Regions from separate parts of the Sinorhizobium sp. NFACC03 genome, predicted to be linked through region 2. Evidence: predicted binding sites of a transcription regulator. Region 2 holds the regulator's gene; the other holds the start of a gene.
What was found. Region 2 encodes HrcA, which represses chaperone genes, less so after heat shock. Its sites were predicted from a motif close to GTTAGCACTCNCNNNNNGNGAGTGCTAAC; they were not measured.
Positions count from the first base shown of each region.

Region 1 (3,410 bases), on a different contig from region 2:
GAATGCGCGCCTTCAGCGGTGCCGGCGTCAGTCGGAAGACCGGGGTTTCCGGACGGAACACGGTTCTCGGATGCGGCTCGAAGGTCAGCACGAGCGCCGGCACACCGCGCGCATTGGCCTCCTCCAGCGCCCGTTTGAGCACCGACTGGTGACCACGGTGCACGCCGTCGAAGTTACCGATCGCGACGACGCCGCCGCGCAGATGCTGCGGAAGCGGATCACGGGTCTCGTTGCGATGAAAAACCGTCATCTCCGTCTTCCCGTCAGGCGAGCCGCGGCATCCAATATTTCGGCGACGCGCCTTCCTTCTTCAGGAAGGCGGCGAGCTTCGCCTCGTCGGTGCGGCTTTCGTTCATGTATTCCTGGGCGTGGATACCGGCACTGATATAGAGCAGATCGAAGCCGGCATCCTGGGCACCCTTGACGTCCGTCGGCATGCCGTCGCCAACGGCGATGACACGCGACAGGTCAAGCGCGCCGCGAACGGCCTTCGCCTCGGTCAGCGCCGCACGGTAGATGGCGATATAGGGCTTGCCGGCAATGCGCGCCTCGCCACCGAGCTCTTCATAGAGCTTGGCGATTGCGCCGGCACAGGGGATCAGCCTGTGGCCGCGCTCGACCACCAGATCCGGATTGGCACAGATGAACGGGATCTTGCGCTTGGCAAGCCCCGTCAGTGTCGCGCGGTAATGCTCCGGCGTTTCGGTTTCGTCGTCATAGAAGCCGGCACAAACGACCGTCTCAGCATCTTCCGACGAAACGATCTGCGTTCCCAGGCCTTCGAGCAGCGGCAGGTCGCGCTCGGCACCGATGAAGAAGATCTTTTTGGCGGCGGCGGCGATCAGCGCGCGGGTCACATCGCCCGAGGTCACGATCCGGTCGTAGGTTTCGTCCGGCACGCCGAGACCGCGGATCTGGATCTTCACACCCGGATGCGGACGCGGCGAGTTGGTGATCAGCACCACAGTCAGGCCGGCGGCACGCGCCTCGGCCAACGCCTCGCAAGCGGAGGCAAAGGCCTGCACGCCGTTATGAAGAACGCCCCAGACATCGCACAGCACCACGTCGTAGCGCGCAGCGATTTCCCGAAAACTGTTGATCCTTGCGGCCATTCTGGCTTCCTGCAAACACGGTTTCCGGCTTGCATGGCAAGGAAGGCAGGAGATTACAAGTCTCGGCGCCCGAAAAAGGCGCCCCCTCCCAAGGATTCCGGCGGTGTCGGGCGTCAAAGAAAAGTGCATTGCCGATGCCGCCCGCTTCGCCAAAGCACTTTGTAGCGGTTATCAACCGTCAAAATCCCGCCAATGCCATTCGTCGACGCGATCGCCTACATTTCGCCAAGAATGGGGCTAGGCTGCCTACGCCCTCGCCTGCTGCGCTCGCCCAAGGCTACTGCCGCCGGCAAAAAATCTAGGCGCCGATCCTTGACTCACCCCATACCCAGGCTTATCTCGGCATCGCTAGCACTCGATAAATGAGAGTGCTAACACCCATCCATCGGGTCGATCAGCGATCCGTAATGTCATTTGATCGAGGGATTAGACTAATGGCAAGCACCAACTTCCGCCCGCTGCACGACCGCGTCGTCGTTCGCCGCGTCGAGTCTGAAGAGAAGACCAAGGGCGGTATCATCATTCCGGACACCGCCAAGGAAAAGCCGCAGGAAGGCGAAATCGTCGCCGTCGGTTCGGGCGCCCGTGACGAAAGCGGCAAGGTTGTTGCTCTCGACGTCAAGGCTGGCGACCGCGTTCTGTTCGGCAAGTGGTCGGGCACCGAAGTCAAGATCAACGGCGAAGACCTTCTGATCATGAAGGAAGCCGACATCATGGGCATCATCGGCTGATCAGCCGTCGTCCACCCCTTTTTATGACAACCAATGGGCAATGAGCCCGGGAGTTTTCTCTAATGGCTGCAAAAGAAATCAAGTTCGGCCGCACCGCGCGCGAAAAGATGCTGCGTGGCGTCGACATCCTCGCTGACGCGGTAAAGGTCACGCTCGGCCCGAAGGGTCGTAACGTCATCATCGACAAGTCCTTCGGCGCTCCGCGCATCACCAAGGACGGCGTATCGGTCGCCAAGGAAATCGAACTCGAAGACAAGTTCGAAAACATGGGCGCCCAGATGGTCCGCGAAGTTGCTTCGAAGACCAACGACATCGCCGGCGACGGCACCACGACTGCAACCGTTCTTGCCCAGGCGATCGTTCGCGAAGGCGCCAAGGCCGTTGCTGCCGGCATGAACCCGATGGACCTGAAGCGTGGTATCGACCTCGCTGTCACCGAAGTCGTCAAGGATCTCCAAGCCAAGGCCAAGAAGATCAACACCTCGGAAGAAGTCGCACAGGTCGGCACGATTTCGGCCAACGGCGAGCGTCAGATCGGCCTCGACATTGCTGAAGCGATGCAGAAGGTCGGCAACGAAGGCGTCATCACGGTTGAAGAAGCCAAGACCGCCGAAACCGAACTCGAAGTCGTCGAAGGCATGCAGTTCGACCGCGGCTACCTCAGCCCCTACTTCGTCACCAACCCGGAAAAGATGGTCGCTGACCTCGACGACGTCTTCGTTCTCCTCCACGAGAAGAAGCTCTCGAACCTCCAGGCCATGCTCCCGGTTCTCGAAGCCGTCGTTCAGACCGGCAAGCCGCTCCTGATCATCGCTGAAGACGTCGAAGGCGAAGCTCTTGCAACGCTCGTCGTCAACAAGCTGCGTGGCGGCCTGAAGATCGCTGCCGTCAAGGCTCCGGGCTTCGGCGATCGCCGCAAGGCCATGCTCGAAGACATCGCCATCCTGACGGGCGGCACCGTGATCTCCGAAGACCTCGGCATCAAGCTCGAAAACGTCACGCTCGACATGCTCGGCCGTGCGAAGAAGGTTTCGATCTCCAAAGAAAACACGACGATCGTCGACGGCGCCGGCCAGAAGGCCGACATCGAAGGCCGCGTTGCCCAGATCAAGGCCCAGATCGAAGAAACCACCTCCGACTACGACCGCGAAAAGCTGCAGGAACGTCTTGCCAAGCTTGCTGGCGGCGTTGCCGTGATCCGCGTTGGCGGCTCGACGGAAGTCGAAGTGAAGGAAAAGAAGGACCGCATCGACGACGCTCTCAACGCGACGCGCGCTGCTGTTCAGGAAGGCATCGTACCGGGCGGCGGCGTTGCCCTGCTGCGTTCTTCCGTCAAGATCACCGTCAAGGGTGCCAACGACGACCAGGAAGCCGGCATCAACATCGTTCGTCGCGCTCTGCAGGCTCCGGCCCGCCAGATCGCAGAGAACGCTGGTGACGAAGCTTCGATCGTTGTCGGCAAGATCCTCGACAAGGACCAGGACAACTTCGGCTACAACGCCCAGACCGGCGAATATGGCGACATGATCGCCATGGGCATCATCGACCCGGTCAAGGTCGTTCGCAC
Region 1 is NZ_FMXF01000001.1:409,551-412,960, reverse strand. Features, by position in the region: gene BLU35_RS02025 (bifunctional riboflavin kinase/FAD synthetase) at 1-250, opposite strand, end outside; gene BLU35_RS02020 (TIGR01459 family HAD-type hydrolase) at 264-1,112, opposite strand; gene groES (co-chaperone GroES) at 1,547-1,843, shown strand; gene groL (chaperonin GroEL) at 1,906-3,410, shown strand, end outside.
Region 1: groES (co-chaperone GroES) is a predicted target of HrcA. The motif match lies at 1,460-1,488, and genes of this name have one in related genera.

Region 2 (3,410 bases):
GGGCCAAGGTCGATCCGGAGGGCCGCTTCCTCAACGATCACCTGCACCAGCTTTTCGGATAGCGTTTGCGGCTGACGCCGCTCAAAACAAAAACGCCGCGCGAACTTCGCGCGGCGTTTCTTTAGACTCTGATCCGTTGGATCAGGCAGTCGGTGCGTCACCGTTTTCGCCGGCCACGACCTTCGGTCCGCCCTTGGAGACGCCGACCATGGCCGGACGCAGAACACGGTCACCGATCACGTAGCCGGCTTGAACGACCTGCAACACCGTGTTGTTGGGCACGTCCGCATTGGGAATCTCGAACATTGCCTGATGGAAGTTCGGGTCGAACTTCTGGCCTTCCGGCTCAAGCTTCTTGACGCCGTGGCGCTCAAGCGCTGAAAGCATCGAGCGCTCGGTCATTTCCACGCCCTCGATCAGGGCGGTGAGGCCAGCCTCGCCTGCTTCCCTGGCCTCTGCCGGAATGGCATCGAGGGCGCGGCGCAGGTTATCCGAAACGGCGAGCATGTCGCGGGCGAAGCCGGCGACGGAATAGGACTTCGCATCCTTCACGTCGCGTTCGGTGCGGCGGCGCAGGTTGTCCATCTCGGCGGCAAGTCGAAGGTACTTGTCACGCAGCTCGGCGCTCTCCGCCCTGGCGAGCTCCAACGGATCGGGCTCGGCAACCGGCGCAGCTTCAGCGGCGTCGGCCGCATCGGGCGCGGCATCGAATACCTCGTCGGTGGCCTCGGGTCCGTGCTTGTTCGTATCGTCGGTCATGACGTTCTCCGCAGTGTCGTCTCTATCGTCCTTCGCATTTCCACGCCGCAAGCGCGAGCCTGCGTGTCAGCAAAAATGCCCTGTGACTGGATTTGAAGCCGATATCGAGGTTTGGGGCCGAAAAATCAAGGGTTCAATCGCGCTCCTACAGCGCCGCGCGACTGATCAGACGCGCAAAGGTTGCTGTAACACTTTGATTTGCTGCATGTCTTTGTCCTTGATCGAGGTCGATTTAAGGAGACATGTAGCGACTAAAAGCCCGCCTTTAGCGGGAAAGCCGCGACATCAGCTGCGCGGTATAATCGACCATCGGCACGATGCGGGAGTAGTTGAGCCGCGTCGGTCCGATGACGCCGACCGCGCCGACAATGCGATCCTCGCCATCGCGATAGGGCGCGACGATCAGCGAGGAGCCGGAGAGCGAGAAGAGCTTGTTTTCCGAGCCTATGAAGATCCGGACGCCCGGACCGCTCTCGGCAAGATCGAGCAGCTCGATCAGGCTGTCCTTCTTTTCGAGGTCGTCGAAGAGCATGCGCAGCCGATCGATATCCTCGGCCCCCTCCAGCCCTTCGAGCAGGTTGGCACGGCCGCGCACGATCAACCGCGCCGGCTTCTCGTCGCCTTCATTGCCCGACCAGATGGCGAGACCGCGCTCGACGAGGTCTTGCGACAGCGCGTCGAGTTCGCCGCGCACCGTCTGCTTCACCGTTTCAAGCTGGGTGCGCACCTCTCCGATCGTCTGGCCGGCAAGATGGGCGTTAAGGAAATTCGCGGCTTCGGTGAGCTGCGAGCTGGTGACCCCGGCGGGTAGTTCGATGATGCGGTTTTCCACCTGGTCGTGCTCGCCGACGAGAACGGCCAGCGCCTTGGTCGGCGCCAGGCGAATGAACTCGACATGCTTCAGTACGGGATCGGCCTTGGCGGTGATGACGAGGCCGGCCCCGCGTGACATGCCTGACAGCATCTGGCTGGCTTCGGTCAGCAGCGCATCGACCGGCTGCATATGATCATCGCGCCGCACCTGACGGTCGATCGACGCCCGGTCCTCGACCGAGAGATTGCCGACCTGCATGAAGGCATCGACGAAGAAGCGCAGCCCCGTCTGGGTGGGCAGACGGCCAGCGCTGACATGCGGCGAGTAGATGAGACCGAGATCTTCGAGATCGCTCATCACATTGCGAACGGAAGCGGGAGAGAGCGACATCGGCAGGAGCCGCGACAGATTGCGCGAGCCGAGCGGCTCGCCGCTCGTCAGATAGGTTTCCACGATGCGACGGAAAATTTCGCCCGAGCGCTCATCCAGCGCGGCTGCGATTTCCTTTGCTCCGGGATTGCGCAGTACCATGTCACTCCACACTCGCAGGCACATCCTGCCGTGCCCGGAATATAATGATCCTGCCGCCCGATGGCAAAAGGGAAAAATCGACTGGTCCCCCGGCTATCCACCGGTTCCCTTTGCCTGCGCCATGCTCTAGAAGGCTGACGAGATACGATAGGAGTTGACGATGCGGCCATCCGGCAGAAAAACCGACCAAATGCGCAAGGTTTCTTTCGAGCGCAATTTTTCCAAGCACGCGGAAGGCTCCTGTCTGGTGCGGTTCGGCGACACGCACGTGCTGTGCACCGCCAGCCTTGAGGAAAAGGTTCCGGCCTGGCTGCGCAACGGCGGCAAGGGTTGGGTGACGGCGGAATACGGCATGCTGCCGCGCGCCACCGGCGAGCGCATGAAGCGTGAGGCGGCAAACGGCAAGCAGAGCGGCCGCACCCAGGAAATCCAGCGCCTGATCGGCCGGTCGCTGCGCGCCGTCGTCGACCTTCCGGCGCTCGGCGAGCGCCAGATCTCGATCGACTGCGACGTCATTCAGGCCGATGGCGGCACGCGCACGGCCTCGATCACCGGTGCCTGGATCGCTCTCTACGATTGCCTGAAGTGGATGGAAGCGCGCAACATGGTCAAGGTCGAGAAGGTCCTGAAGGACCATGTCGCCGCCATCTCCTGCGGCATCTTCGCCAACCAGTCCGTGATCGACCTCGATTACCTCGAAGATTCCGCCGCCGAGACCGACGCCAACTTCGTCATGACCGGCTCCGGCGGCATCGTTGAAATCCAGGGCACGGCCGAAGGCAAGCCGTTCTCGGAAGAGGAATTTGCAAGCCTGATGGGCTTGGCAAAGAACGGCATTGCCGAACTGGTCGCGCTGCAGAAGCAGGCGATTGCAGGCTGACCACAGGAGAAAAGATGGCCCCGGCACTGGAAGGCGTACTCGAGACTGCGCTCTACGCGACCGATCTCGATGCCGCCGAGGCCTTCTACGGCGGCGTTCTCGGCCTTGAGAAGATCACCCGCGCTGGAAACCGGCACGTGTTCTTCCGCTGCGGCCAAGGCGTGCTTTTGATCTTCAATCCGGCCGAGACGGTGAAACCGCCAGCGCCGGACGCCACCCTGCCGGTGCCACCGCATGGAACGACCGGCCGGGGACACATGTGCTTTCGCGTGCGCGCCGAGGCGCTCGACGCCTGGAAAGCGAAACTGGTAGCGGCCGGTATCAAGATCGAAAGCGATCTTCGCTGGCCGAACGGGGCGCGATCCTTCTACTTCCGCGATCCGGCCGGCAACAGCCTTGAATGTGCGGAGCCGGGCCTCTGGTCCA
Region 2 is NZ_FMXF01000015.1:91,980-95,389, reverse strand. Features, by position in the region: gene BLU35_RS19320 (D-arabinono-1,4-lactone oxidase) at 1-62, shown strand, start outside; gene grpE (nucleotide exchange factor GrpE) at 142-759, opposite strand; gene hrcA (heat-inducible transcriptional repressor HrcA) at 1,025-2,104, opposite strand; gene rph (ribonuclease PH) at 2,265-2,984, shown strand; gene BLU35_RS19300 (VOC family protein) at 2,999-3,410, shown strand, end outside.